3 regions of the Paenibacillus sp. J2L1-98 genome follow, and region 1 is predicted to be linked to each of the others. Evidence: riboswitches for the same ligand, from Rfam matches in the RefSeq annotation. Region 1 holds a riboswitch; each other region holds the start of a gene.
The links. A riboswitch is a leader RNA that binds a small molecule or an ion and turns the genes downstream of it on or off. The one in region 1 is predicted to bind cyclic di-AMP.

Region 1 (9,908 bases):
TACAGCAATCCTTAAATGCTTTAATGGGTGACCCCGCTTTTTTGCCAAATTTGCAAAACCAGGCACGCGAGCAAGCCTTTCTTTCGCTTGCCGCTATTTTATCCACGCCTAACAAAGTACATAAAGCCTTTTTGCGTATAACGGTCGATAACGGCAGCGTCGTTCGTATCCCGGCCTATCGTATCCAGCACAACGATACGCTGGGACCTTATAAGGGCGGCATCCGTTTCCATGAATCGGTTAGCGAGGACGAAGTAACGAATCTTGCAGCGCTAATGACACTCAAAAACGCCCTGCACGAAGTCCCATTTGGCGGCGGCAAAGGCGGAGTCGTCATTAACCCGCGCTCCTATTCTGTGAAAGAGCTCTACCTCATTTGCAAAAAATATGTGCAATACTTCAGCGATGTGCTCGGGCCGGACAAGGATATTCCCGCTCCCGATATGGGAACCGGCGAACGCGAGATGGACTGGATGATGGCGGAATATAAGAGCATTCATCCCGGCCAGCCTTACCTTGGCAGCTTCACAGGCAAAAGCGTCATCAATGGCGGTTCGCTCGGCCGCAGGGAAGCAACCGGCAAGGGTGTCTATTTCACCTTCCGCTATATGCTGCATGATTTCTTTAAAGCGCAAAGCAGCCGGCTTGCAGGCAGCACGAATCCATTTGTACAAACGGCGCAGGCACATGCGGGCAAGCCGCTGTCGATCGCGGTGCAAGGCTTCGGCAACGTAGGCTCAGTCACTGCGATGGAAGCTTATAAATGCACTTATTTACAAAATAAAGTGGTCGCCGTAAGCGACCGGAACGTGACGCTCTACAATCCGGACGGCCTATCGGTCCCGGCCTTGCTCGAATATGCCGCTCATCATCAGGGGGATTTGCCCTCTGACGAAGCGGCTCTATCCGCGCTCGATCTGAAGGCGCAAATTCTCGGCCGCGAGGACGTCTTATATTTGGATGTCGATGTGCTGATCCTTGCCGCGCTTGAGGAGCAAATCCGTCAAGACAATGCCGGGCGGGTATTAGCCCGCATCATTGTCGAAGGCGCCAACGCACCTGTCACCGGCGAGGCGGACGATGTGCTGACCGCTAAGGGTACGATCATCATACCCGATATATTAGCGAACGCAGGCGGAGTAATCGTCTCCTATTTCGAATGGCTGCAAGGACGGGAAACGCAATTTTTCAGCGAGGATCAGGTATATAAGATGCTTTATGATAAAATGCAAAAAACGTTAAACAGCATCCTTCCAGCTTTCTTCGAAGATCCGTTCCCGCTTCGCCGTAATTGTTATAATCACGCGGTTATGAAGCTATCTACTGTGCTGTACCGTCAAGGCAAGCTTTATTGACAAACACAGACGGCTGATGCCGTTATTGGCGGCAAAGGCCATGACTTGCTATAAAGTTGAAATAAAAGGGCAATTCTTCCAGCAGCTTCTGCTGCAGGGGGATTGCCCTTTCATAATTGACCGGTCTACTCCTGCACGTAACGATTGATGACCTCAACGAGCAAATCATTTAGCAGCTTAACCTCATACCCGCCAACAGCCGGTTCTAAGTGGTCGCTCCCGATGCCGCTATCGTCGGTCAGGAATAAATAGGTGCCGCCTGTCGCTATCGCCATAAAACGCATCAAATATTCCGTTTCCACGCTGACGCCGCTCGAAGCAACCGGAATAATCCGTATCCCCTGCTCCGCCGCATCCTCCGTGAGCTGCTTCATCTCGTCAATAATTTGCTTATCATCATGCGGCGGCGCATCCAGGACGAGGAACAGCAGCCGCGCGCGCGCTTCCTTGCTCCACTTATGCTCATGAATAGCATCGCGCAGCGCTTGATCGACAGCCTCCGGGAAATCGCCTCCCCCCTCCGCCTCTTGCTTGCTGAACTGATCGGTCACTTTATTGATATCCGCCGTAAACGGATACGGCTTTACGATGTAATCATCATGCTTATCGCGGTAAAAGTTTGCGCTGATGCGGATGCCAAGCTGATTCGCATGCTCATCGGACACGCGGTTTACAACATCCTTAAGTTCCGCCTCCAAATAGTTCAGCTCATCCTCCATGGAGCCGGTCGTATCGACGACAAACATGATGTCTACCTGGTCCGAAAGCTTAGCGCCATTGCCCAAATCAACCTTAATGCTGCCCTGCTGCGGAATTTCCAGCTGCTGTGTCGTTTTGCTTTCCTGAGCCGACTGTACTTTAACCGTATACCGGCCTAAATTTGCCGTATCCCTCTCAAATAGCCCCGCATAGACGAATGCTCTTCCCTCCGTGTTTGTGCGCGCCTTCCAAATCGGGTGCTTGCCGGCATACAGCTCAACGCTCGCATCGGACACCGCTTTCCCGTTTGCCGTTACGACAACCTCCAATCTGTGAAAATTCCAAAACTGCCAGGCCCGCTTGCTGCTATCGCCCTCTTGTGTATTCAGCAAGTTGCCAAACCGCTCCCATGCCGCAAGATCATCCCATTCGCCGGCCGTCAATTGTCCCGCCTGTACGTCCTTATCCGGATTTTGATAGCCGCGTTTGCCTCCTGCCTTCTCTTTAACTGGCTCCTCACTTATAGAAGCACGATCATCGCTGCCCGGGCTTGTTATTTCTTTATTCTCCGCCGCTTCGCTAGTCGAGTCCCCTCTGTCTGCAGCATCCCGGTTTCCGCTGTTCGACGCCTCGTTCTCTGAAGAAGAGCACGCGCTTAGCGTCAGCAGCATCGCAAGACAAGCGGCTGCAAGCCAGCCCCGGCCTTTTCTTTGTTTCGTTGCCCTTTTGAACGAATGACCCACCTTCATCCTTTCAGCCCCAATCTTTGTATTTCCTAATCTGACGATTATTGGATGGCGAATGTTGCATAAATAGGCCAGTACCATTACAATCGTTTACAGACATGCGGCGAGTCCTAAGATCGGCTGCATTAAGCTTTGTATACAGGAGGACTTCACCCTTGGAAACATTCGAAATTATCGCTTTTGAAATGACCTATCAGCAGAAGACGATACAGCTATCCTTCACATCCGCCGAGCTCGTCCGAGTCACCGAATATGGAGATCGCCTATGGTACGTCGATATAAACGGCGTAGGCGACCGGGAGCTTCTCGCATGGTTTGGCAAAAGCGAGGATATTGGGATTGAGCTTATTGCGATCGCAAGCAGCGGCCAAACCTTTCGCGGAAAAGGATATTTCCACCCAAACGAGCCGCATCAAGCGGCCGCCGTTCGCGGCGATGGCGAGCTGCTTGAGCAATAGACCACGGCAAAAGAAAAAGCAGCCCCGACAAGTCATTTTCACGACTTATCGGAGCTGCTTTTTGATATTATTATTATTTGCTGTGAGCGATCTCAGGTGTTGTAAGGCGGTCGTAGAACTCCACGCCTTTATCTTTGTCCGCGGAATCGCGCAGCGCCATCGCGGAGCGAGGGTGCTCGTCCAGGATGCCTGTAATCATGTAAGGGATGATGTAGCCCCATTCTTCCCTCTCGCGAAGCGGAATCATGAATTTCTCGATCATGTCGAGAACAGGACGGATGCTGTATTTCGAATTTTTCAGCTCAGATACAAGCAGCTCCGTGTTGCAGTTGCCGGCAGCGCGGCCCATACCGTAAACAGAAGCATCAAGCAGCTCAACGCCGTTTTCTGCCGCAAGCAATGTGTTGGCGAAAGCAAGCTGCAGGTTGTTGTGCGCGTGAACGCCAAGGCGTTTGTTCGGCAGGTGGCGACGGAATTTATCAACAAGGTAGCTTACGTCGCTTGGCTTCAAGCTGCCGTAGGAGTCAACGATGTATACGACGTCAACTACGCTTTCGTTGATTAGCTCGAATGCTTCGATAAGCTGGTTTTCCATAACGTTCGAAAGAGCCATAATGTTCAGCGTCGTCTCGTAGCCACGATCGTGGAATACTTTAACGAGTTCCAGCGCTTTGTCTACGTCTTGGATGTAGCAAGCAACGCGGATCAAGTCTAGAAGGCTCTCGCTTCGCGGCAAAATATCGTTCTCATCGACGCGGCCGATATCAACAAGCGCGGATAGCTTCGTATTGCCTTTGTTCGGAATGACTTTTTTCAAGAAATCATCGTTCAGGAAACGCCAAGGGCCTGCACTGTCAGCGCCTTTAAGCAGCTTTGGCGAGTTTTTGTAGCCGATTTCCATATAATCGACGCCGGCTTCGTTCAAGCTTTGGTACAAATGCTGAACGAATTCGACACTGAAATCCCAATTATTTACGAGTCCGCCATCGCGGATCGTGCAGTCAACAATTTTACAATGGCTCGTTTTTGATTGCATGCGTTGTAACTCCTTTAATGTGAACATGAGTTCATTTTTTCTCATCATACTTGAAAAAGAAGAGGAACGCAAAATAATTTTGTCGTTTTATAGCTGATTTAGATGCTTTTTCGTGTCTTCGGACGGTTCTCGATTCGTCGTTTATTATAACCAATGATTTGCACCGATCATCCATCCTTTACTTACTAATGGATTGCGGTCGGATAAATATGCAGACAATACGTAAGCAGAGCTTCGTTATGACAAAAAAAACCGTCGCTGCGCATTCACGCAAGAAACGGTTTCCGCTGTTTATATTGCTGCCGCGGCTTTATTGAACGAGTGTATGCGGCTCTTCTCCAAAATGACCTGACCGGTTCCTTTTCGTTTGAATATATTTCTCGTTATAGACGGAGGAGTTGCCCCATAACGGCACTCTTCCGGCAACGTTCATACCCGATTTGCGCAGCGCGTCCACTTTACGCGGATTATTCGTAATGATCGACACCGGCAAAACGCGCAGCAGCTTAAGCACGGCGATGGCATCGCTGTAATCGCGCGCATCATCCGCAAAGCCCAGTTCCGTATTCGCGTCAACCGTATCAAGGCCGTCCTCCTGCAGCAAATAAGCGATCGCTTTGCTGAACAACCCGATTCCCCGACCCTCATGGTTCGCCAAATAAAATAGTGCTCCCGAGCCGTGCTCGGTAATAATCCGCATCGATTGCTTCAGCTGGAAGCCGCAATCGCATCTTGCGCTCCCGAATATATCTCCCGTATGGCAGATGCTGTGCATCCGAATGAGCGCATCTTCATTATTTTCGAAATCGCCATATACGAGAACGCTTGATTGCTGAAGATCGGCATAGGAGAAGCGGTTCAAATCTTCAACCAGCTGCTCGGGAGACTTCTCCTCGCCTGCCTCCTTGCGAAGCCAGCTATACCAATGAAACACCTTCGTTTCGCCGTCTAACTCTACAGGAAGCTTAACCGGCCCAATGACATAAATATCGTGGCTTCCGCTTTGCGTACGTTTTAATTTATCCTTAATAATGGCTGCGATATTTGGTTTGATCATGCTTATTCACCTTCTCTAACTGTATATAAAATTAAAATTGCATGGATAAGTAGCTCAGTGTGCCGAATTGGTAGCTTCGATAAATAACCTCCGGCGTCGCTTCCGCATGGCCGCTTCCAAGCGCGATATATAAAGGAACAAAGTGCTCTGCGCGGGGTACAGCCATTTTAGCATGCGGAGCAAGCTGTTCATACTGAAATAGAGAATTTAAATCCTGCTTATTCATTTTTTCGATTAGCCACTCATCAAATTCGACTGCCCAGCTCTCCGGCTCCTGCTGTCCCCATTTCACCACCCTCAGATTATGGACGGTTACGCCGCTGCCGATCAGCAAAATATTTTGCGAGCTAAGGCTGCGCAGCGCTTCGCCAATCCGGTACTGCTCCTCTGCGGAGCGGTAAGGATTAACGGAAACTTGCACGACCGGGATGTCCGCCTTCGGAAACATATGCTTCAGCATCGTCCATGAGCCGTGATCGAGTCCGCGATTCGTATCATAGGCTGCCGGTATGCCGCTATCCTTCAGCAATTGGCCGACAAGTGCAGCTGCCTTAGTAGATCCTTTCGCTGGATACTTAACCTTGTACAGCTCATCGGGGAAGCCGTAAAAATCGTAAATCGTCTCGTATTCATCATCCTTGGACGAGATCGTAACTACCTCGGTCTCCCAATGCGCGGTGAAGATAACGATGGCATCCGGATTCAAGCCCGCTCCTGTTTGCTCAAGAAACCTGCTATATTCATTTTGCTCGACGGCGAGCATCGGTGATCCGTGTGCTAGAAATAAGGGCTTCATTGTTGTGCCTCCTTCAAATCACTTACTATTTGTAACTAATTATAATTTTATAACTAAGGATAGTCAAGTAATTAACAATATTCAGGTTTGCTTGTATAAATAAGATATTGAGGTTATACTTAATAGAAGTAAAAAGAGGTGATACGCATGGATCAATCTAACCTATGTCCCCGTTTCCAGAAGGGAATGGACATCATCAGCAGGCGTTGGACCGGCCTAATCATAAATCAGCTTTTGTCCGGCCCGCAGCGATTCTGCGCCGTACAGTCCGCGCTCCCCATCAGCGGCAGACTGCTGTCGGAGAGATTTAAGGATTTAGAAAATGAAGGTATTGTCGACAGGCATGTTTACCCCGAAATACCTGTTCGCATAGAGTATTCATTAACGGAGAAGGGCCGCGCACTCGAGCCGGTCATCCGGGAAATACAGAACTGGTCGCAGGACTGGGTAGAGGTTGAGCCAATTACAGAAGACTGACCGGGCCGTTTCGAACAAAGGGATGATCTGACAAGAGGTACTTGTCGATCATCCCTTTTTTAAGCTCTCGGCAGTCATGAATGCCCGCCAGCCATTATCTCTGAATTTTTCATAAGATTTACAGCGAAGCGATTGGGGGTTATAATAAAGAGTACACTATTAACGCTGAATTTTTCGAATGAAAAAACGGGGGAACCAACGCGTACGTTCGATAACGTTTCGCAAGGGGTGAATCCAGGGATTTGTAACCCTGGTAGGGCATTCTCTCTAGCCCGAATCCGGCAGCTAACCTCGTAAGCGAACAAAGGAGAGATTTTTTTATGTTGACAAATTGTGAAAACCAGCATTATTTCATCACCGAACAATCCCCCTATTTATCCGTCACACGAATCGAACTATTCGTCATTCCAGCTATCGCCGTCGACTCGGCAGGCCATCGTATATGTCTACGTTTAACAAGCAATCTGGGATTCGGCTGGAGCGAGCTATTCGCCTGCGATAACGAAGATGCGATTGACTTGGAACGATGGAGCGACCTGCTTCAAAGCTTTATCGGCAGCGTCCCTCTCCCGCCTCTAAACCATTTTCAGTATGACAAGACGGATCGGGACGGACGCATACTCAACCTATTCGCCACAGCCGTCAATCATGTCCTGGCACATGCGTCCGATTCGTCACCGTTCAAAAGCGATCTTGAAGAATCTGTTTTGCGTCAACGTGCTGTCTCTTACGTCTCTTTGGATTAACGGTCTTCATAACAAAAATAGACAGTCCAGAACAGGTTCCACGTTCTGGGCTGTCTTACTGTTAGCGTCTCTGCATCCCGGTAAAGGCTCGCGAGAGCTGTATTTCGGAAGCCGGGTTAGCGTATTACCTCCAGAGCAGCTTTCCCCTGCGAGTTATTCTTCCCCACATAAATCCTTCGATATTACTGCTTAATTACTTTAAAGTGCTTACGTCACTTCAAAGTGCGTACTTCACAGCTCCTATTTGTTGAGGCAATATAAGTCTGAACAAAGCACAGTGCAGAAGGAGCTGATTCGCAATGAATACTGAATCTCCAAAAAATCGCAAAGTCGCCTTAGTCGTAGGCGCAAATGGTGTTATTGGGAGCAACCTTATCGATTACCTCATCACTCTCCCTGATTGGGACGTAATCGGCATATCGCGCCGAGGCGGTGAGTCTAGCGGCCGTGTCCGGTATATTGCTGCAGATCTGCTCCATGCAGACGAAACCCGTGAAAAGCTAAGCGGTTTAACCGAGGTTACACATATTTTCTATGCCGCCTACCAGGACCGTCCAACTTGGGCCGAACTCGTTCAACCTAATCTCGCCATGCTAGTGAACGTCGTAGAAGCTATCGAACCAATCGCATCGGGCTTGAAGCATGTCAGCTTAATGCAGGGATACAAAGTATACGGCGCGCATCTCGGACCCTTCAAGACGCCGGCCCGCGAGTCAGACGCTAACCATATGCCGCCCGAGTTCAATATTGATCAGCAGCAATACTTAGAACAAAGACAAAGCGGCAAGACTTGGACTTGGTCGGCGCTCCGTCCTTCTGTAGTCTGCGGCTTCTCGCTTGGAAATCCGATGAACCTCGCCATGGTTATTGCGGTCTACGCTTCCATTTCGAAGGAGCTTGGACTTCCGCTCCGGTTTCCGGGAAAGCCCGGAGCTTACAACAGTCTCTTGGAGATGACAGATGCCGGGCTTCTTGCAAAAGCAACCGTATGGGCGGCGACAGATGAGCGCTGCGCCAATCAGGCATTCAACATTACGAACGGCGATTTGTTCCGCTGGAATGAATTATGGCCAAAGATTGCTCACTACTTCGGCTTAGAGACAGCGCCTCCGCTGCAGATGTCATTGGACATTGTTATGTCGGACAAGGAGCCGTTATGGGACAAGATGGCCGAGAAGCATGGGCTTGCCCGGCATTCCTATAAAGAGGTATCCTCATGGCGATTTGGCGATTTCGTGTTCTCATGGGATTACGATTTCTTCGCCGACGGAACGAAGGCCCGCCGCTTAGGCTTTCACGAATTCATCGATACGGAAGCGATGTTCATGAACATCTTCGACGACTTCCGAAGGCGCAAAGTCATACCGTAAAAGATCTGTCATAAAAAAAGCCGGCCTGCAGAATAAGGTCGGCTTCTTAACTATTATTGACGGCATCAAGCGGTGGATTGGCCAGAACGGCAGCCTTCCCCTCGTACTTACGCTCTATATGCGAATCTCCCCACCTGCACATCAGATGCAGGATCTCCTTTAAACTCCAGCCGTAGTCTGTCAGCTCATACTCGACTTTTGGCGGCACCTGATTGTAAGCAGTGCGCAGGATGACGCCTTCCTCTTCAAGCTCCCGAAGCTGCTGAGTCAACATTTTTTGAGTAATGGCGGGTATAAGGTTTCTAAATTCATTGTTACGCTTTTTGCCGAACGTTAAATGAAAAAGAATAACCGTTTTCCATTTCCCTCCAATAACCTCCAAAGTTGCCTCTACCGCAGTGTTATAAATTTTTTCAGTCTCCTTCACACATCTCGCCTCACTCTTCCGAATATTTCGACATACATTTGTAAACATCCGATGAATTGAAGCCGTTAAATGCCCGTCATCGAACATTATAACTGCAACCAAAATATTACGCTATCCTGTTCGTTGCCCGATGCATTTTTACTTGCCGCGGAGTGCGTCTTCCCCGAAATCTCTCCAGCTGCGAATAAGGATTGACGCAGAAAATATTCAGTAATAACATATAAGAACTGTAAAAACCATTTCTATATGGAAAACACATGTTGTCCTGCCACAGATTTTTCTTTAGATATGGAAATGCAAGCATCGAAATACGATTAAGCGAAAAGGAGCCACACAATGTCTGAGAATCCCGAATATGCTGAACCATTCCCCGAAAGCAATCGCCTCACTCTTCAAGCTGACTGCGAGAGCTGCTTCGGTTTGTGTTGTGTCGCGCTGCCCTATGCGGCTTCGGCAGACTTCGCAACTGACAAAGACGCCGGGCAGCCCTGCCAAAACCTGCAATCGGACTTCCGATGCGGCGTTCATAACAGCCTCAGGCAGCGGGGCTTTCGAGGCTGTACTGTATATGACTGCTTCGGCGCGGGGCAAAAGGTTTCCCGGATTACCTTCGGCGGACACGACTGGCAGCAGGTCCCGGCATCCGCGAATCAAATGTTTGAGGTGTTCAAGGTCATGCGGCATCTGCATGAGCTCCTCTGGTATTTGACCGAAGCGCTGACTCTTCAACCTGCACGTCCG
Region 2 (9,908 bases), on a different contig from region 1:
TGGCTGTTGCGGTTGCAGTCGATCCGACGCTTGTAGAAACGGAAGATCATTTGATTAAGATTGAAACCAAAGGGGAATTAAGCGCAGGAGCTACGTTAGGCGATTTGAGACGAGCACAGGCAGTAACCAATGCTTCCGTATGCGTACGTGTCGATTCGGAACGCTTCATAAATAAATTCATTGATGTCCTTGCAGGGCAATCGCGGATATACAGTTAGGAGATAAAGATGCGTTCGATTGTTATTTTATTGTTCGGAGCACTCAGCTATGGGCTTTTGTCAACCTTTGTGAAATTAGCTTATCGTTCGGGATTTTCGACTAATGATGTAGTAGGCAGCCAGCTGATATTCGGGATCGCCATGATGTCGCTGCTTCTGCTGGTTGTCGGGCGGCTAAAAAATGTTCCGGTAATGAAGGGTGTTTCGGTAAAGTCGTTGATTGCGCTTCTTCCAGTTGGCATTACGGTGGGAGCGACAAGCATTTTATATTACAGCGCCTTGCAATACATCCCCGCATCCATCGCTATCGTCTTGTTATTTCAGTTCACTTGGATGGGGGTGCTGATCGAAGCCGTCGTAGAGCGCAAACGCCCGGGGAAGGAAAAGATGACCGCCTTAGTACTGGTTTTGGCCGGAACGGTAATGGCAGGCGGGCTGGTTGACGGGGGCTGGAAGCAATTTACGCTGGCAGGTGTCATACTGGGGCTGTTATCCGCGTTTTCTTATGCGTTATTTATTACGTTAAGCGGAAAAGCCGCTCTTCAAGTAGCTCCTCTTACAAGAAGCACGATCATTGTTTTTATTTCAGCTGTCATTATCATGTTCGTATATCCTCCGGAATTTTTCATTAACGGAGCATTGGGTGAAGGATTGTTGTTATGGGGATTTCTGCTTGCTTTGTTCGGAGCTGTCATTCCTCCGATTTGTTTTGCGATAGGAGTACCAAAGTCAGGGGGAGGACTTGCCTCCATCCTAAGTGCGGCGGAGCTGCCGGTAGCGGTGATCATGTCAGGTGTCGTCCTGCATGAGCGCGTAACCGTGCTCCAATGGACAGGTGTTGTTGTTATTTTAATTGGTGTAGCGCTGCCGGAACTGCTCATTCGGCAGAAGCGTGCACGAAGCATTCCGCTTGCCGGCGGACCAGCTAAAGGCCCGCGCATTTCATTATAAGATTGACGTAATCAGAGGAGGAAACGAATTGAAGAAGATTGTTCTGGATGTTGATACGGGAATTGACGATTCGCTGGCAATTGCCTACGCGGTTCATTCTCCCGAGCTTGAGGTTCTCGGTGTGACAACCTGCTTCGGGAACGTAACGGTGGAGGAAGCTACCCGCAATACGCTCGTCGTGCTGGAACACTTAGACAGCAACGTGCCGGTTATTCCGGGTGCGGCTAAACCGCTGTTTCGGGATCCGACGAAAGGAAATACGACTTATATTCATGGCGAAGACGGAATCGGAAATACGCTTGCCGCAGAACCGCAGCGCCAAGCCTTAAGCGATCATGCCGCTAACTTTATCGTAGAGCAAGTGAAAAGACATCCCAAGGAAGTGACTATTATTACGGTTGGAACACTGACGAATCTGGCCCTTGCCATTATGAAGGCGCCGGAGATTGTCGGTCTTGTTGACAAGGTCGTCATCATGGGTGGAGCGGTAACGGTGCACGGGAATATTACCCCTTCAGCCGAAGCAAACATTTATGCCGATCCGGAAGCGGCCGAGTACGTGTTCCGCTCCGGCATTCCGATTACACTTGTAGGTCTCGACGTGACAATGAAGACGCTGCTTCCCCTTGAGGAGCTGCAAAGCTGGCGGGATAAAAATACCCGGATCGGTCATTTGCTCGCCGATATGACGGAATTCTACATTGGCGCCTATGAAGATTTCTATCCCGGAATAGGCGGGTGCGCGCTGCACGATCCTTTGGCGGTTGGCGTAGCCATCAACACGGATTTTGTGAAAACCGTTCCGATGCATGTGCAGGTTGATGTAGAAGGGGTGCATTCGCTCGGCAGAACAGTAGGAGATCTTAGAAGCATTCCTGGTTCGGGCCCGAATATGGATGTCTGCATCGAAGTGGACGCAGACCGGTTTTTAAAGCATTTTTTAAGCCGTGTCGTTTAAAGTGAATGCCAACGTGTAAGATTTGGACAAGCTTCTCTTCCGGGAAGTTTGTCTTTTCTTTTCGCTAGGATCAATTCCGGTTTATTCGATACTCATAGTTTTTTTTGCACAACTGCAGCAAATCGTATTTGAGACCCCGTTTGGGCTGTGTGATGATCATTGGCTTTTTCCCCCTGCGATTTAAGGAAGTACTAACTTTCTTGCGGTTATCAATTGCGTTCACAATCAATTCATCTGGTTTCTCCCCGTCATATCGGGCTAATAAAAACCGGTCGCAAGCCGATTCGCCATCCGCTTGGTCAAGCTCCAGCATTTGAATATCGCATAGCATGCCTTCTTGAACCTTCGCAACCAGCACATGGGTTTCCCCGAAGTAAAGCACATCCTGATCGATAACGGCCTCGCGGTCTACGATCTGCTTGTCTGATGCCTGTTCCAGATTGCGTATGCTCAGAAGCATCCGCTGCGCCTTTTCAAACTCAAGCTGGCCGGCATAAACTTCCATTCGGGCGTATAAGGTTTCGATCAGTCCTAGCCCCCGATTAGCGAGCAGCTCCGATGCTTGACGCGTACGTTCCAAATAATCCTGCTCCGATATTTTACGTTCGCAAATTCCGCTGCATTTCCCGATATGATACAGCAGGCAAACTTGCTTGGGCATCGTCTTGCAGGTGCGGAGGCCGTAATGCTCCGTTACAAATTCAAGGAGAGCATCCCGGAAGCCGGCGCTTTTGAAAGGGCCCAAACGGTTTACTTCTTCGGTTGCGAAGCCGGTCTGTTTCCGTCTGCGATTCCGGTAATACACATCCAGTCGCGGAAAAGGCTCATTGGTAAGCTGTAAATAAGCGTAACCGCTGTTATCCCGTTTTAACGCCCGATTGTAAGGAGGTTTATGTATTTTGATGAGGTTGTTCTCAAGAAGTAGGCTCTCGGCTTCGTTATTTACGAGCACCACTTCAATGGATGAAATTTCGCCGACAAGCTGCTTAATTTTTCTGTCAGCGTGATTTCTCGTAAAATATGAGCGTAACCGGCTCCGTAAGTTTTTGGATTTGCCGACATAGAGGATGTGACCGTCTGTATTTTTCATCAAATAACAGCCGGGGCATGTCGGATAATCGCCGGCGTTGAACAAGAACGACATATGCCGTCATCCTCCTATCCTCTCGAATTCGTCTGGTTCATTCATGAATAATGACTCCCGACACTATTCGACATAGCCGGCGGCAATCCCTTGTTTCTGTAACATACATCGTAGAATTAGAGTTGAATGACTTAATTCAAAAAGGCTGGTATTACGACCAGGTTCAAGGACTAGTCGAGGTTCATCATGGGAATTATACAAAGGTAAAGTGCATGGAAAAAACCGGCATTTAAAAAATGTATTCTACATAACAAAAAAGGAGTGACACCGATGTCAAACGAAAAGGATTTGCGTATTCGCAGCAAAGTTATTAGTGAGGGTGTAAACCGTGTTCCTAACCGTGCCATGCTAAGAGCGGTCGGATTCCAGGATGAAGATTTCAAAAAGCCTATGATCGGAGTGGCAAGCACGTGGAGCGAGGTAACGCCTTGTAACGTTCATATCGATAAATTGGCTCTGCAAGCAAAAGAAGGAGTACGCACTCATGGCGGCGCTCCATTGATTTTCAACACGATTACAGTGTCTGATGGCATTTCGATGGGACATGAAGGGATGCTGTTCTCACTGCCAAGCAGGGAGGTCATTGCCGATTCGATTGAGATTGTAGTAAACGCCGAGCGCTTTGATGGCTTGGTTGCAATTGGCGGCTGTGACAAAAATACACCAGCTTGCATGATGGCGATCGGCAGAATGAATTTACCAGCTGTTTACGTCTACGGAGGAACGATCCAACCAGGAAAGCTGAACGGTAAAGATGTGGATATCGTTACGGCATTTGAGGCGGTAGGACAATATCAAGAAGGAAAATTAACGGATGAAGAGCTTCATGAAGTGGAATGCCAGGTATGTCCGGGTGCGGGCGCTTGCGGCGGGATGTATACAGCGAATACAATGGCGTCTGCGGTCGAAGCTTTAGGGATGAGCTTACCCGGATCTTCATCCACGCCTGCCATTTCTTCCTATAAAGCAGTTGAATGCGCAGAGGCGGGAAGAACCGTTATCAAGCTTCTTGAGAAAGATATACGGCCGCGCGACATTATGACAAAAAAAGCGTTCGAAAATGCAATCACCCTCATTATGGCCCTTGGGGGATCAACGAATGCTCTGCTTCATCTCATGGCAATGGCGCACTCGGTTGAGGTTGATTTAACTTTAGACGATTTTGAACGGATTCGTAAACAAGTGCCTCATCTTGCTGATTTAAAGCCAAGCGGCAAATATGTCATGCAGGATCTGAATGATAATGGCGGCGTACCGGGCGTTATGAAAATGCTGCTTGAAAAAGGTCTGCTCCATGGCGATTGTCCTACGGTCACAGGAAAAACAATTGCTGAAAACTTGGCTGAAGCACAGCCTCTGAAAGAAAATCAACAGGTCATACGTCCGTTCGAGAGTCCGCTGAAACCAACGGGTCCACTGGTTGTGCTGAGAGGCAATCTTGCTCCTGAGGGCGCAGTGGCAAAAATGTCAGGTTTAAAAAAGCTGAAATTCTCGGGCCCCGCACGCGTCTATAATAGCGAGGAAGAAGCGACAATAGCCATTTCGAATGACGAAATCGTTAAAGGGGATGTGCTGGTCATCAGGTACGCTGGACCAAAAGGCGGGCCCGGTATGCCGGAAATGCTTTCGGTAACCGCATTAATTATAGGAAAAGGCTTAGGCGGCGAGGTTGCTCTGCTTACAGACGGACGGTTCTCGGGCGGTTCGCACGGCTTTGTTGTAGGTCATGTATCGCCGGAGGCTCAGGTAGGCGGGCCGATTGCATTTTTGCAAGAAGGGGATATGATAACCATTGACAGCGAGGCGCAGGAAATACAATTTGATATCACGCCACAGGAGCTGGAAGCAAGAGCAAATCATTGGATCAAGCCTCCGCTTAAATATAAATCGGGTGTGCTTGCCAAGTATGCGAAGCTCGTATCATCGGCATCAAAAGGTGCAGTAACGGATCTTGAGATATAATCTCAAGATCCGTTACTGTGAGATGGAGCATTAGAACGATATGGAAAGATTGAACGGGATGTAAGCGTTTAATCGATTATACAAGGTGATATTTCAAATCAATTTGATTGTATCTGTTCCTTTACAACACTTTTTGGAAGGAGTATGATTCAATTCGTGATCAATCATCATATCTTGTTCAATAATTAACCTTTATCGCTGAGTTCTGAAGAAGAAACGGGGGAACCATAGAGGACAGATCAACCGATCTGATCTCAGGGGTGAATCACTTGGCTTTTGTTAAGTGTAGGGCGACTTTTGCGCCCGAATCCGACAGCTAACCTCGTAAGCGTCCAGAAGAGGAATTATTCACGACCTGCCAAACTATTTTGGTAAAGCCGTGGGAAAGTCCTTACTTTCCTGCGGCTTTTTTTTGTCCAAAATTATGATTTACTTGTGTTTAAATGGTTTAAATGGCTGATGAATAGGTGTATAACAAATGAACGGGCGAACAAGATATATGGAGAGTTTGATCACGGTGTTTAATTTTAAATATCCAGTGATAAGAAATGGGGCATCATCATGGTAAGCAGATTTAAACGATTACTAATCGGACGTCCAATGAAAAGCACAGAAATCGAAGGTGAAAAGCTAAGCAAGCTTAAAGCGCTCGCCGTATTGTCATCAGATGCGCTCTCATCGGTCGCTTACGGCACGGAGCAAATTTTGCTTGTGTTAATGGCGGTAGGATTTGCAGCCGTTTGGTATTCGATTCCGATATCGCTCGCTGTGCTCGGACTGTTATTAGTCTTAATTTTATCCTATCGTCAGACCATCTTTTCTTATCCGACGGGTGGCGGCGCTTATATCGTAGCCAAAGACAATTTGGGCGTTTCAACAGGTCTGTTAGCCGGTGGTTCGCTCCTTGTCGATTATATTCTAACGGTTGCCGTCAGCACATCTGCCGGTACAGACGCTATTACTTCAGCTTTTCCATCTCTTCATGATCATCGTGTTTTAATTGCGTTAGTGATGATCTTGGTGCTGACCATTATCAATTTGCGAGGAATTACAGAGTCCGCATCCGTGTTAGCATTTCCGGTATATTTGTTTGTAATAGCCATTTTCGTGCTTATCATTTCCGGTATTATCAAATATGCAGCCGGAGGCATTCATGCCGCTGCTCCAGAGATGGGCGCAACCGTCTCGAATATCAGCTTGTTTTTGTTATTAAAGGCATTTAGCTCAGGGTGTTCGGCCCTTACCGGCGTTGAAGCGATGTCCAATGCTATTCCTAACTTTAAACAGCCGGCTGAACGCAATGCGGCCGCTACTCTTATTATGATGGGTACGATTCTCGGTGCGATGTTTATCGGGATCAGCCTGCTTGCCTATTGGTACGGCATTACTCCGAATGAAAAAGAAACGGTTGTTTCGCAAATTGCGAATGCAACATTCGGCAGAGGGGTAATTTATTATAGTATACAGGCAGTAACCGCTCTGATTTTGTTTCTGGCAGCCAATACAGCTTATGCTGCTTTCCCATTGCTCGCCTTCATGCTGGCAAAGGATAAATACATGCCGAATATGTTTATGGCTCGCGGGGACCGTTTAGGATTTTCAAATGGCATTATTATTTTAGGCGTCTTATCGGCGCTGCTTGTTATTGCTTTCCACGGCAATACCGAAAATTTAATTCCGCTGTATGCGGTAGGTGTATTTATTCCATTCACCTTATCCCAGCTGGGGATGATGGTACGCTGGTTGAAATTGAAGCCAAAAGGCTGGATATTTCCATTCATCATTAACACGGTCGGGATGTTGACGACGCTTGCGATCACGCTGATTTTCATCTTTACGAAGTTTAGCCACGTGTGGATGGTATTTATCTTTTTGCCGATCGTTATTTTTATCTTTTTCGGTATTCACCGCCACTACCGGAACATGGCGGACGAATTGCGGATTAATATGGCAAAGGATAAGCCTGTCATAAAAGGAAGCACGATCGTAGTTCCAATTGCGGGAATTACCCGTGTCGTTAATCATTCGTTAAGCTATGCCAAATCATTGACGGAAAATGTAGTTGCCGTATACGTCGGATTTGATGATGAGGATATTGAGCGGATGGAGAAGAAATGGGAAGAGTGGAATCCCGGCGTCCGTCTTATCGTACTTCGCTCAAGTTATCGGAGCATCATTAGGCCGTTAATGAGATTTATTGATACGATTGAATGGAAAACTGCCGAAACGGATCATATCACCATTCTCATTCCGCAATTTATTACCAAGCACTGGTGGCACTATTTTCTTCACAACCAGACGAGTTTAATGCTCCGTGCATATTTATTTACACAAAAAGATGTGGTCATCGCGACAGTACCTTATCATCTTCAAAAATAACGGCCCTAGTTAGATGATTTCACAGAAATCAAGTGAATGTAAAAAACCCCTCCATGATCTTGAGATCATGAAGGGGTTTCCATTTATTAGAATTTACGCTGACCTAATTGTTGTTCTGCGATTTGAACCAGCTTCTTAGTAATATATCCCCCGATAGAACCTGCATCACGAGTCGATAAATTACCGTTGTATCCATCTTGTGAAAATGTAACACCCAGCTGTTGTGCTGCTTCAGTTTTCAATTGTGCAAGTGCTGCTTTTGCTTGCGGTACTACTAACGTGTTTGAATTTCTTCTGCTCATGTAAGTTCACTCCTTCGTTGGATGTAAGGTTATTATGTGGTGTATTTGTAAATGTATACATTCAAAGAGAAAGATTTTTCTAGCAATTTTTCCCATCTGTAAGAACATCATTTTTCGCAGAATCACGTACCTTAAATAGGTTGATCTCATTTGATTTCCTCAAGAATTGTTGGGGTATGCCCTAACTAATTATGGGGAGCTCTCCTTTAATAAAGGAGATATAATGGAAACTTCAGAGCGATACATAGGAGCGGATGGGTGCTGTCAAGTACTATGGAAACATGGTACTAGGTGGACTAAATGGATTCCTGTATAGTTACATTATCCGCAATCAACAATAGATCGTGTTTTCCGGCAGGCAGCTTGAATGTTATGGACTGCTGTCGGACAGGGGATGGCAGGAGGGTGAATAAGTGTAGTGATGAAGACAATGACCATGAAAGAAGAGCTGCAGCGGAAAGCATCCATACTAAAGCAGCACGAAGTTTATGCCTATCAAGCTGCTTATTACTTGCTTGAAAACGAAGCTTTAGCAGCCAAAGCGGTAACGCAAGCATTGCTGGCAATCTTTCAAGACGAACCATTTTTTCTCCAGCCTAAGCCGCTTCAGCAAAAGAGGATAAAGCAAACGGTGATGAAGGAAGCGCTCTTGACCAAGGCTGCCGCCTTACGGCATACGATTTAATCCGAATGATCCACATTCCAAACTCCTCAGAAACCTCTTCAATAATCGAACCCATATCAGCCTTTAAATATATGACTATACATATCCGTTGAAATAGGTTATTTTTTACATATGTAACTTTGGAGGGAGATCATGCAGTATGATCATTGATCTTACACATCTCATTCATGACGGAATGCCGGTATATCCGGGAGATGCGGAGACTGTATTGGAACAATCCAAGCGTATGAGCCAAGACGGCTACAACAATCATCAGCTTTCCATTAATATGCATGCGGGGACTCATATAGATGGACCCATGCATTTAATGGACATTCAGCGTTATATAAATGAATTTTCCGTGGAGAAATTTATCGGAGACGGCGTTTTGCTCGACGTATATGGAATAAGCGTGATTGACTATAAGGAAGAATACGAGGAGCTAATCAAAGCGGAACAAATCGTCATTTTGTATACTGGCCATGCCGAGCTGTATGGTCAGCCAGCGTATTTTACAGATTATCCGGTTTTGACTGCGGAATTTGTTGATCTGCTCATTAGAAAAAGGGTAAAAATGATAGGCTTGGATACTCCGTCACCGGATAAAGATCCTTTTGACATCCATAAACGCTTGTTCGTCAACCAAATTTTCATAATCGAGAACTTAAAGAACGTTCAACGGCTGCTGGACGTCGATGCTTTTGAAATTATAGCGCTGCCGCTTCATATTAGAGCGGATTCTTCCGTTGCTCGCGTGATTGCGCGGGTAAAGTTATAGTGTATGCGAAATTGGTCGATGATGAGGTGACGGAGAAAAAATTATAGCGGAAGGACTTGAAAAGTTATGGAGATTATTTATCACGGTCACTCTTGTATTCAAATAGCAGCAGGGGATCAGTCGCTAATTATTGATCCCTTTCTGAGAGGCAATGAATTAGCTGTATCGAAGGCGGAGGACATTAGAACGGACGCCGTTCTCTTGACGCACGCGCACACCGATCATATTTTAGACGCCGATCTGATAGCCAAAAACAATGATGCGCCAGTCGTAGCTATCGCCGAGCTTGCCGCCTATATGTCGTGGCAGGGCGTTAAAACGATCGATATGAATATTGGCGGAACGGTAGATCTGGGATTTGCGAAGGCGAAAATGGTGCAGGCGTTCCATTCTTCCGGTATCGTTCTGGCAGAGGAAAAACGTATTTTGTATGCGGGAATGCCGGCGGGGTTCATCGTTAATATAGATGGGATTAATATCCTTCATGCAGGTGACACTGCTTTGTTCAGTGATATGAAAATGATCGGAGAGCGTCATGCCATCGACATTGCG
Region 3 (9,908 bases), on a different contig from region 1:
CTCTGTCAGTATATCCGCATAACTGTATGAGACACGCTTGAACGCATGCTGCTCTTCATCCAGCTTAACAATGAAAACAGAAGGGTAGGTTTCTTCCAACGTGCCGGTTCGTTCGATGGTCTTTCGTCGGCCACCGTTCGCTCGAAGACGGATTTTGGAGCCAACATGAGCTTCCAAACTGCGTTTAATATCCAATAGCGCATTTTTTGCCATTGTCCACTACCACCTCTTTCCTTGTCCATTATAACCAAAAAGAGGGGTGTTGTCAAACAAAGCAAAATATTATATCAGCCGGAATAATTATTTGTCAACGGTGTTTTCACCCATTTTTAAAAAAACCATGCATAATAAAGCAAAAAATATACATATTAAGAAGTTACTTTAAATTATGTGTTTATGATTGGCGCCCGCTTTGGTAAAAAAGTCCCAGTCTCGTCTGCTCTGAAATATAAGCATCGTATCTGGTTCTGAATTATACGACGCTTATATTTCAATAAACAAATTCATGCTTGAGCGGCGCTATTTCGCATGTAAGAAATTGTAAAACAATTGGGTTCAGAACCGTTACGCCTTTAATACAGAAGAGGATGACGTTATTTTGGGCTTCGGTAAGCCAACGCGAAAACGTCCCATCGTCTCTATGCCGCCAACACCGTCAATACCGCTTATCGTGCCATGAATGACGTCACCTAAGTTTATCGTGTCCTTAATCGACGTGTAGCTTGCTTTAATGGCTATATAAACAGGATCGAGCGCATGAATCAATATACGCCCCGGTGAGCTCGCGAAGTTGGAACCCGCCTGCAGCAATGCTTCAAAATGGGATTGGCAAGCGCCTGCAATAACGATCAGTCCGTCGCGGTTACGCTCATAGTCGCGCGCTACGCGAACCGCATTAACGAAATGCTGTGAATTTTTGTAGCTGCTTAGGCTAAACAAGTCCATTTGCGCACGGCTTTTCAGCACGCCGTCATGGCCGGTAATGACGACAATATCCGGTTGGATTTGCGGCAGCAGACGGTACAGCATATCAGCCATTTGGGATTCATGCACGTGAAGGCCATGCGAAGGGACACGCATCGTATTGTACAACTGCATGCTCTTCTTTAAATAATTGCTATCTCCGTCGAGATGAAGCACTTTCCCGGGCACTTCAAAAAATGGCTGGTTCTGCTGCAACGCATGCCGAATACTATCTTCGTTCTCAATTGCTTGACGTTCTCGTTCCGAGTGCATACGTCTTAAGGAATCGTTTACTTTAATCCGAACTTGCTGCACCGCACTTGTCGATTCTGGATCGCGTATGACCGATAAATCAGGAATCGGAGCATCCGCAAGCAATCGGTAGTCCGTGCCCTTCAGAACGGCCGTATGTGTACGAACAGCTTCAACCTTGAATAGCACGTCACCGCCATACGATTTGCGGACGACCAGGTCCCCTTGCTTCATGCGTAAATCACCTCTTCCTCTATCCTATGGGCAGATAGGGCGAATGGTGAGTATTTTATGTTTAAGAGCCTAACCGCCCCAGCCCGCTTCCAGCATGCTGCGGCTAATTCGTGCAAATTCCTCAAGCGACAACGTCTCGCCGCGCCGTATCGGGTCAATTTCGTTCTTTAGAAGCAGCTCCGTTAATGCCTCGCGCCGATCTTTTCCTACAAATGCCGTCAGATTGTTCGCCAGCGTCTTCCGGCGCTGCGCGAAGCTGGCTTGTACGACCCGGAAGAAATGATCCTCGTCAGGCACATCGACAGCCGGCTTATCGCGCAAGGATAGCTTGATGACAGCCGAATCGACATTTGGCTGTGGAATAAACACCGTATGCGGCACCGTACAGACGACCTTTGGCACGCAGTAATACTGTACGGCAACGCTAAGGCTGCCATACTCCTTGCCGCCCGGCTTAGCGGCCATCCGCTCAGCTACCTCCTTCTGAATCATGACGACGATGTGCTCAAGCGGCAGCTTCTCTTCAAGCAGCTTCATCAGAATCGGCGTAGTCACATAATAAGGCAAATTCGCGACGACGCTGACGCCGGTAACGCCGGCAAACTGCTCTTCGAACAGCTGCTTCAGATCAAGCTTCAGCACATCGCCGTGAATCACAGTCGTATTGTTCTCTTCGGCGAGTACATCCCTTAGAATCGGAATAAGCCGATTATCGATTTCTACGGCCGTCACCTTCCCTGCGGCCTCGGCAAGCCGCTGCGTGAGCGCGCCAATACCGGGCCCGATCTCCAGTGCGCCCTTTGTTTCATCAAGCTCGGCAGCCGCTACGATGTTGTTCAAAATATTTTGGTCAATCAGAAAGTTTTGTCCTAAGCTCTTCTTGAAAGAGAAGCCGTATTTGGCAATGATCTCTTTGGTCCGTTTGGGCGTGGCCACCTCTACCGAAGCCGATTTTACCGCTGTCTTGCTTTGCTCAGTATGCTCTTGTCCGCTCATCCCGCTATCCCTCCAGTTCCTCTTCCATTTGACGGAACGCCTCCGTAAATTCTGCTTTGGAAATTCGAAAGCTTGTACAACGTTTATAAAACTGCTTGCCGTTCGCATAACCGATGCCAAGCAGCTTGCCTATAACCAGGCGCCGATTGGACGCGTCCGGATGGACGATTAGGCCTGCATCCATTAAGTCTTCCCAGCTAATTTCTCCCGCTCCGTCCGCCGACTCTGTACGCAGCTCTGAGAGCGCTGTACGAATCGCTTCGGGACTCGCGTTTTCAATGCCGATATCCCCTTTGTACAAAGCTTTCTCCTGCGGTAAAAAAGCATGCTTGCACCCGGGTGCGTGACGGGCGACTATTTTGCGGATACGTTCTCCCGCATGGTCGGGATCAGTAAATATAATGACGCCGCGACGCTCGTTCGCCAGCGCGATTCTTCTCAGCACGTCCTCACCGATGGCCGAGCCGTTCGTCTCTATGGTATCCGCATCTACCGCCCGTTTTATTGCTACGGTGTCATCTTTACCTTCAACGACAATGATCTCTTTGATCATCAAGATCATTCCCTTCTTTATAAATTCTAATAAGCCCGCAAACATGCAAAAAGAAGAGGCAGTGCCTCTCCTTATGATGGCATATTTAATTAAATATTACGATAAAATGATGGTAACCCGCTCATCAGCTTGAGGTAGGTCTATTCGGCCCCAGCACATATACAGTGATGCCTTTCTTTCTGCCGAACTTGTTTGCAATCTTAGTGCTGTCAAAGTATACATCGATTTTGTTGCCTTTAATCGCGCTGCCCTTATCCTCAGCCCGGCGGAAGCCAATGCCTTCAATGTAAACCCACCAGCCAATCGGAATAATCTCAGGATCAACGGCTATAGTCCGTCCCTCTTGCACACGGGCTCCTGATGCTGTAATTCCGTATTGCGGATGGCTTTCATCCTTGCCTGTAGAAGCTACGCCTGCTGAGTAAGCAGTCAACGTGACGTTCTTAAGCACTTTCCTTGCCTTAAACGTGACACCGCTCTTCGTAAGCGAAGCCATGCTTGTGCTTCTGTTCGAGAGAACCGTTACCTTAGGCTCTTCCTTCTTCGTTCCGATAGCGATAACCTGATCAACAGCCGCCGTCTCGACAACCTTGCTGACCATCTTCTTCGAAATGAGAACTCCGTCCTCATACTGCTTCTCGATATGTTCTACAATAAGACCTTGTTTACCGGTTTGCACGAGCTTTTCCTTGCCCGCTTCCAGTGTCGGATCCTTCTTCTTCACGATAGAGAATGGCATCGCGCGTTCCGTTTCCGATACTTTCGTGTCGACGCGCACTACTGTTACCGTCAATTCCGCATTTACTGCGGTATTAAGCGGCGGTACTACTTTATCTTGACTACGAACTGGAATATGTAATTCCTCGATCGCTGCCTTTACTGTTCTCTCTGTCGTGTACACAGTAGAGGTCTTGCCATCAGCTTTCACAATTACCGGTACCGCATGAGTTACCTCGATACGATCTCCGTCCTTTATTGCCGCATTAAGCGGTTTAGACACCTCATCATGTGGTCCAATTGCGATAGCTTGTTCATCCAGTAGGCGTTGCAGGACCCATTGCTTCGTTTCCACAATGGTTTCTTGTCCGTTCACTACTACGGAGACGCTTTTGACAGCCGTTCCGTACAACAACACCAAAAACATGAAAGTCATAGCGATTGAGATAGTAGCACTCAAAAGAATCAAACGCAAGTTTTCACGCTTCCATCGCAATGCGAAAGACATGCTGGATGATCGTTTCCCATGGGTGTCCTTAACCTGGAGTATTCCCACTTCATCGGTCCTCCTTCATAGCCCCGCCGCCAAGTTTTACGCATGATACAACTGACGCGACTATAGTATATTGGCGTGCAAGCACGCAATCCAGAACTGCTGCCGAACCTCCCACCCCCATCTTTAATCCCTATGTCGACAAATTCCCGATTATTCGAAAATAAAAAGAAGCCGTCGACAGAGGATCTGTTTCGTGGCTTCCCGGGTATTACTACTCTGGGATACGGAAAAATGGATGCACGAGGTTGATCACTCTCTATAAACGCTTACGAGGTTAGCTGACGGATTCGGGCAAGAGAGTCGCCCTATTCGTTACACAATGCTCATGGCAAAGGCTCCGAAATTCACCCCTGAAGAATTCAAAATGCGGTATAAATTCCCGCATCTGGTTCCCCCGCTCTCCAAAGTGGAGATTAAGCGCAAACTGGAAATCCAATACAAAATGTTATGCTCTGAGTTGAATCATACCCTCATACGAGGTCAATTGTAAAGATACGATAAAAGACGATTTAAGCGAAAAAGGTGAATAAAGACGGAAAAAATAAGCGATAATCGATATAAAAATTAGTTTTTACGCGATAAAGGTCTTAAATTCTCCTCATTTCTCTCATTCTCAGACAATACCAAAACATTTTTTACCGTTTTCGGTCGTAATTGCGCCTATTTCTTCCACCGTTTTGCCTAATAATTCCGCTGCTGTCTCTGCAACTAAGGACACATAGGAGGACTCATTTCGCTTCCCTCTGAACGGGTGAGGGGCCAAATATGGAGCGTCGGTTTCAATCAAAAGCCGGTCGAGCGGAACCTGTTTAAGCACCTCTTTGGGCACCCTTGCATTTTGGAAAGTAACAGGTCCTCCGAACGAAATATAGAAGTTCATATCCAGGCACCGTTTTGCGGTTTCCCAGCTGCCTGAGTAGCAATGCATGACGCCTCCGACCTCGGCTGCATTTTCCTCTTGAAGAATTCGGACAACATCCTCGTGAGCATCGCGATTGTGAATAACGACCCTCTTCCCTACTTTGCGCGCAAGACGGATCTGTTCGCGAAATACACGCTGCTGAACGTCTTTAGGCGAGGTATCCCAGTGATAATCAAGACCGATTTCGCCGATGGCAACAACCTTCTCATGCGCGCATAGCCGTTCAATCCATTCTAAATCCTCCGGAAGCATATCTATGCTGTCCACAGGATGCCAGCCGACAGCCGCGTAAATGAACTCGTACTGCTCGGCGAGCGCGATCGTCGTCGGAATCGTTTCACGGTTAAAGCCAATATTGAGGAGCATATGCACGCCTGCATCTTTTGCGCGCTGAATGACTTCGTCACGATCTTCATCGAACTTATATGAGTCTAAATGGGTATGTGTATCGAAAAGTAATGTCATATTGATGTCAGGCTCCTTCAGTCGAGTTTGAACAATTTTTTCAAAGAATCAGGTATCCGGTTCATATTTTTTTTGAGCGGCTCTTCCGGGTAGTACAAATGGTATTGTCCCTGATGCAGACCGGTAATAGAGCGAACAATGTCGGATTTGGCAGAAATTTCACTTATTTCATCCTGCCCGTCTAACAACAAAATCGGCGCTTTTTCTTTCTTTTCGCCATCTTTTTTATCAGGTCGATATACGTCGTATGGCAGGTCAAACGGGAAATCAATCTCCATATGATAATCCGGATTCATTCCAATAGAAGAGAAACAATCACTAATTTCATTTAATAGCGTTTCATCGGGATTTTCAATGGTTATGTACTTATATAAATGACGGTGCAGAAAACGGTCGCACAGATCGCTTAGCAGCAAATCCTGCTCCTCCGCCCATTGCGTGAAGGCAGTCTGAATGAGTGCTTCATCCAGTTTCAGATAATCATGCACCGTCATCGTATTATGAAGCAGCACCTTAATCGAGCTTGGCATCCAATTAAATACATAGCCACCCACATAAAGCTCCTGCGCTCTACGAAATATTTGACGTAAAATAATTTCAGAGCTTCTTGTAACTGGATGGAAGTAAATCTGCCAATACATTTGATATCTGGACATCAAATAATGCTCTACGGCGTGCATTCCGCTCTCTTTTACTACAATTTGCCCTTTATAAGGGCGTAATACGCGCAGTATCCGCTCTAAATCGAAAGTACCGTAATTTACACCGGTAAAATAAGCGTCTCTAAGTAAATAGTCCATTCGGTCAGCATCCATTTGGCTTGAAATGAGACTTACGACGATGGGCTTTGGGTATGTCTTTTGAATGACAGCCGCTACCTGCTCGGGAAATTGTTCCGATACAGCCCGCAGCACGCGATTAATTTCTGTATCTTCAAGCAATATTTTACATGTCCACTGTTCGTGATCCGTGTCGAATACTTCTTCTAAGGAGTGGGAGAACGGACCGTGACCGACATCATGCAGCAGTGCCGCACAGAGTGAGACCAGCCTTTCCTCGGCAGGCCAATCGGGATAGCCGTTGCGTTCGAATTGAGAAATAATTTTACGCGTTATTTCGTAAACGCCGAGTGAATGCGAAAATCTGCTGTGCTCAGCGCCATGGAAGGTCAAATAGGAAGTTCCTAATTGTCGTATCCTCCGCAACCGCTGAAACTCCTTCGTGTTAATCAGATCCCAAATCGTCTGGTCCTGCACATAAATATAATGATGGACAGGGTCCTTAAAAACTTTCTCTTCGGTCAACTGTTGCTTCATCAGTTCTCATCTCCTTTGTTCATATTTTCGACACAAAACATGAGACTAATGTCGAACGTTGTCGTAAATTAGTTTCCAAAATGTCGAAGCTGTTGTATTCTATTACAGAGTAATATGAACCTTATATCTAGTCAAATACTTGTTCCTACGGCTCTTCCGGGGAATATTCTTGGTTGACTATTATGGTAATCGTTGGTATTATAGTAATCATAAAAGTAAAAACAATGTCGAACGATGACGAAATACATTTTGAAAGGGGCAATGATAGATTATGATGAAATCTACTGGTATTGTTCGTAAGGTTGATGAGCTGGGACGCGTCGTTATACCGATCGAATTGAGACGTACGCTCGGTATAGGCGAAAAAGATGCACTTGAAATCTACGTAGATGGCGAGCGCATTATGCTTAAGAAATACGAGCCTGCATGCATCTTCTGCGGCAATGCAGAGAACGTATCTTACTTCAAAGGAAAAATTGTTTGTCATATTTGTTTGTCAGAAATGCCAACACCTGTGACAAAATAAAAAAAATCAGTTATACTGTACTTATCAACTTGTTAATTCTAACCTTTTTTATACTCCTTGATACCTTCCTGCGCTTGAACCCGGCCAGGAAGGTCTTTTTTTTGTCTGCTTCATCCCTTTATGACTGCTTTCTATCTATTTACTTCATTATACACATCCCGCTTCGGCAATCCGCGATCAACAGCTACCATCTTAATCGCTTCCTTCCTGTCGTATTGCTCCTCATAATGAGCGACATGAGCAGCAAGGTCAAGCTCTGACCACCAAATATCGTCTGCTTGTTGTTCACTTGCGCCGGATCCCTCTGCCCCTTCCACTACAATGCAAAATTCACCCTGCGGCGGATGCTCCGCAAACCAGCTGATACATTCCGATACCCGCCCGCGAACCGCTTCTTCATGGCGCTTCGTCAGCTCTCTGACACAGGCTGTCTGACGATCACCCAAACATTCCTGAAGAGCATCGAGCGTTTTACTTATTCGGTGCGGTGATTCATAAAAAAGCAGAGTTCCTTTTTGGGCTTGCATATGCTGCAGCCACTTCATTAACGATTTTCGCTCACGCGGCGGAAAGCCGGCGAATAAAAAACGGTCAGTCGGCAAGCCCGACATAATAAGAGCGGACAACGCGGCATTTGCGCCGGGAATAGGAATAACGGGGATATTGTTTTCAACTGCTTCCTTCACAAGATCTGCACCGGGATCAGATATGGCAGGCAGTCCCGCATCGCTTACTAGTGCAATCGATTGTCCTTCCAGCAGCAATCTGATCAGCTCAGGTCCGCTTGCACGCTTATTATGCTCATGATAGCTAACGATACGTGTACCGATTTCAAAATGCGTAAGCAGCTTCCGCGTTTGCCTGGTATCCTCCGCGGCGATCAGCTGCACTTCCTTTAGTGTGCGAATCGCGCGAAAGGTCATATCCTCTAAATTACCTATAGGCGTTGCGACTAAATACAGGCTGCCTGAGCTTTCGCTGGCAGCTTCCGAGAAGCTTTTCTGTACATTCATACGATCTGCACCCCATTCTCATATACCATAATAGGCGGAAGAAGCTTAATATCAGGTTTTCCATCCCGCATAGCTTCTATTAACACCATATTGGCTTCAGCATTCGCATGTGGATGAACAAATTGGATCCGCTTCGGCTCAAGCCTCCATTTGCGCATCGTTTCCACGATATCAAGCAAGCGTGATGGACGGTGAACCATAGACACTTTCCCCCCAGGCCGAACCAGCCGTGAGCATGCCTCTGCAACATCATCAAGCGTACAGTGGATTTCATGCCTGGCAATCGCATAATGTTCATTCTCATTTTGATCGCCTGCCGTTACCGGCATATAAGGCGGATTAACCGTTACCGCATCATATACCCCATTCCCCGCCAACTTCGGGTACAATCTCAAATCCTGCTCAATAACCGTAATTTGCTCCGTCAACTGATTGAGCATTATGCTTCTTCTCGCCATATCCGCCAGCCTCGGTTGAATTTCAACTGCATCGATTTTCGCATTTGTCCGAGTGGTGAGAAGCATAGGAATTACTCCGTTACCAGTACATAAATCAACGATGCGACCGTGCTTCGGCACGCTTGCGAACCGGGAAAGCAGCACAGCATCGAGCGAAAAACTGAACACTTCCCGGCTTTGTATAATTTTCAGGCCTGATTCCGTCATTAAATCATCAAGCCGTTCATTGGCTGCTAAAGTTATTTGTTCTGACACGATTTAAGCCGCTCCTTTTTAATAATCGGTATTCATTGGAATAATTTCAACGTTAGTTCTATCTATCGTAAAAGGCTGCGCCTATGATATGCTTATTATTTAATAAAAATACCGCCCTTTGCGGCAAGGACGGCATGTCGATACGGATTCCACTATTTATTTAGAAAGGATAGACAGAATAAACAGTCACCCTCCGTCCGCAAATGCCCGTAATAAACGTTGCAAATGTGGAATCCTTCGTGATACAACCGGGTTAAATTATCGTGGCCTTCCCCAATCGCAACGCCCGCTTCTGCGAGTGCATTGTCGGTTAGGACTTGTACCTCTTTACTCGCTCCCGATTTTTTGCCTTTGACTGGAGCTTCAATGACTTCACGCTCCAGCTCTGCTTCTCTCTTAAACAGCTGACGAAGCTGGTTGTTCTCTTCACTTAGACGCTTATTGTCTTCAAGCAGTTCTTTAACCTTCTGCTTTAAATCCGTTAGCTCCTTATGGAACACACCTACCTGGCTATCCAGCTCGTCCATTTTCGCGAAAATATCGTTCTTCTCCAAGTTCCCACCCCAGAGCTTCAAGCGTGAGTGTAACCTCACCCGTGAGAATCGCACTCTGCCGCTTATTTGATGACGACATCATCCATCGGCAGTTCTTTCGGTTTACCTGGTGTATCAAATAATTGCAC

Region 2: another riboswitch for cyclic di-AMP. It lies ahead of AC0YNZ_RS03320 (APC family permease); the one in region 1 lies ahead of AC0YNZ_RS10800 (hypothetical protein).
Region 3: another riboswitch for cyclic di-AMP. It lies ahead of AC0YNZ_RS27150 (ubiquitin-like domain-containing protein); the one in region 1 lies ahead of AC0YNZ_RS10800 (hypothetical protein).

The regions. Positions count from the first base shown of each region.
Region 1 covers NZ_JBWDNW010000004.1:133,698-143,605, reverse strand. Annotated here, with positions in the region: gene AC0YNZ_RS10835 (Glu/Leu/Phe/Val family dehydrogenase) at 1-1,355, shown strand, start outside; gene AC0YNZ_RS10830 (vWA domain-containing protein) at 1,481-2,803, opposite strand; gene AC0YNZ_RS10825 (hypothetical protein) at 2,956-3,258, shown strand; gene AC0YNZ_RS10820 (aldolase catalytic domain-containing protein) at 3,332-4,294, opposite strand; gene AC0YNZ_RS10815 (GTP cyclohydrolase II) at 4,605-5,351, opposite strand; gene AC0YNZ_RS10810 (DODA-type extradiol aromatic ring-opening family dioxygenase) at 5,383-6,147, opposite strand; gene AC0YNZ_RS10805 (winged helix-turn-helix transcriptional regulator) at 6,295-6,624, shown strand; cyclic di-AMP (ydaO/yuaA leader) riboswitch at 6,778-6,939, shown strand; gene AC0YNZ_RS10800 (hypothetical protein) at 6,945-7,370, shown strand; gene AC0YNZ_RS10795 (SDR family oxidoreductase) at 7,670-8,740, shown strand; gene AC0YNZ_RS10790 (winged helix-turn-helix transcriptional regulator) at 8,787-9,167, opposite strand; gene AC0YNZ_RS10785 (pentapeptide repeat-containing protein) at 9,504-9,908, shown strand, end outside.
Region 2 covers NZ_JBWDNW010000001.1:706,275-716,182, reverse strand. Annotated here, with positions in the region: gene AC0YNZ_RS03345 (nucleoside hydrolase) at 1-218, shown strand, start outside; gene AC0YNZ_RS03340 (EamA family transporter) at 228-1,169, shown strand; gene AC0YNZ_RS03335 (nucleoside hydrolase) at 1,198-2,127, shown strand; gene AC0YNZ_RS03330 (GIY-YIG nuclease family protein) at 2,198-3,271, opposite strand; gene ilvD (dihydroxy-acid dehydratase) at 3,542-5,233, shown strand; cyclic di-AMP (ydaO/yuaA leader) riboswitch at 5,420-5,579, shown strand; gene AC0YNZ_RS03320 (APC family permease) at 5,795-7,612, shown strand; gene AC0YNZ_RS03315 (alpha/beta-type small acid-soluble spore protein) at 7,699-7,914, opposite strand; gene AC0YNZ_RS03310 (hypothetical protein) at 8,333-8,599, shown strand; gene AC0YNZ_RS03305 (cyclase family protein) at 8,739-9,356, shown strand; gene AC0YNZ_RS03300 (metal-dependent hydrolase) at 9,423-9,908, shown strand, end outside.
Region 3 covers NZ_JBWDNW010000026.1:6,246-16,153, reverse strand. Annotated here, with positions in the region: gene veg (biofilm formation stimulator Veg) at 1-213, opposite strand, end outside; gene yabG (sporulation peptidase YabG) at 565-1,449, opposite strand; gene rsmA (16S rRNA (adenine(1518)-N(6)/adenine(1519)-N(6))-dimethyltransferase RsmA) at 1,519-2,445, opposite strand; gene rnmV (ribonuclease M5) at 2,450-2,998, opposite strand; gene AC0YNZ_RS27150 (ubiquitin-like domain-containing protein) at 3,123-4,271, opposite strand; cyclic di-AMP (ydaO/yuaA leader) riboswitch at 4,519-4,701, opposite strand; gene AC0YNZ_RS27145 (TatD family hydrolase) at 4,885-5,658, opposite strand; gene AC0YNZ_RS27140 (HD domain-containing protein) at 5,676-6,974, opposite strand; gene AC0YNZ_RS27135 (AbrB/MazE/SpoVT family DNA-binding domain-containing protein) at 7,246-7,500, shown strand; gene rsmI (16S rRNA (cytidine(1402)-2'-O)-methyltransferase) at 7,632-8,513, opposite strand; gene AC0YNZ_RS27125 (tRNA1(Val) (adenine(37)-N6)-methyltransferase) at 8,510-9,178, opposite strand; gene AC0YNZ_RS27120 (DNA replication initiation control protein YabA) at 9,379-9,780, opposite strand; gene AC0YNZ_RS27115 (PSP1 domain-containing protein) at 9,843-9,908, opposite strand, start outside.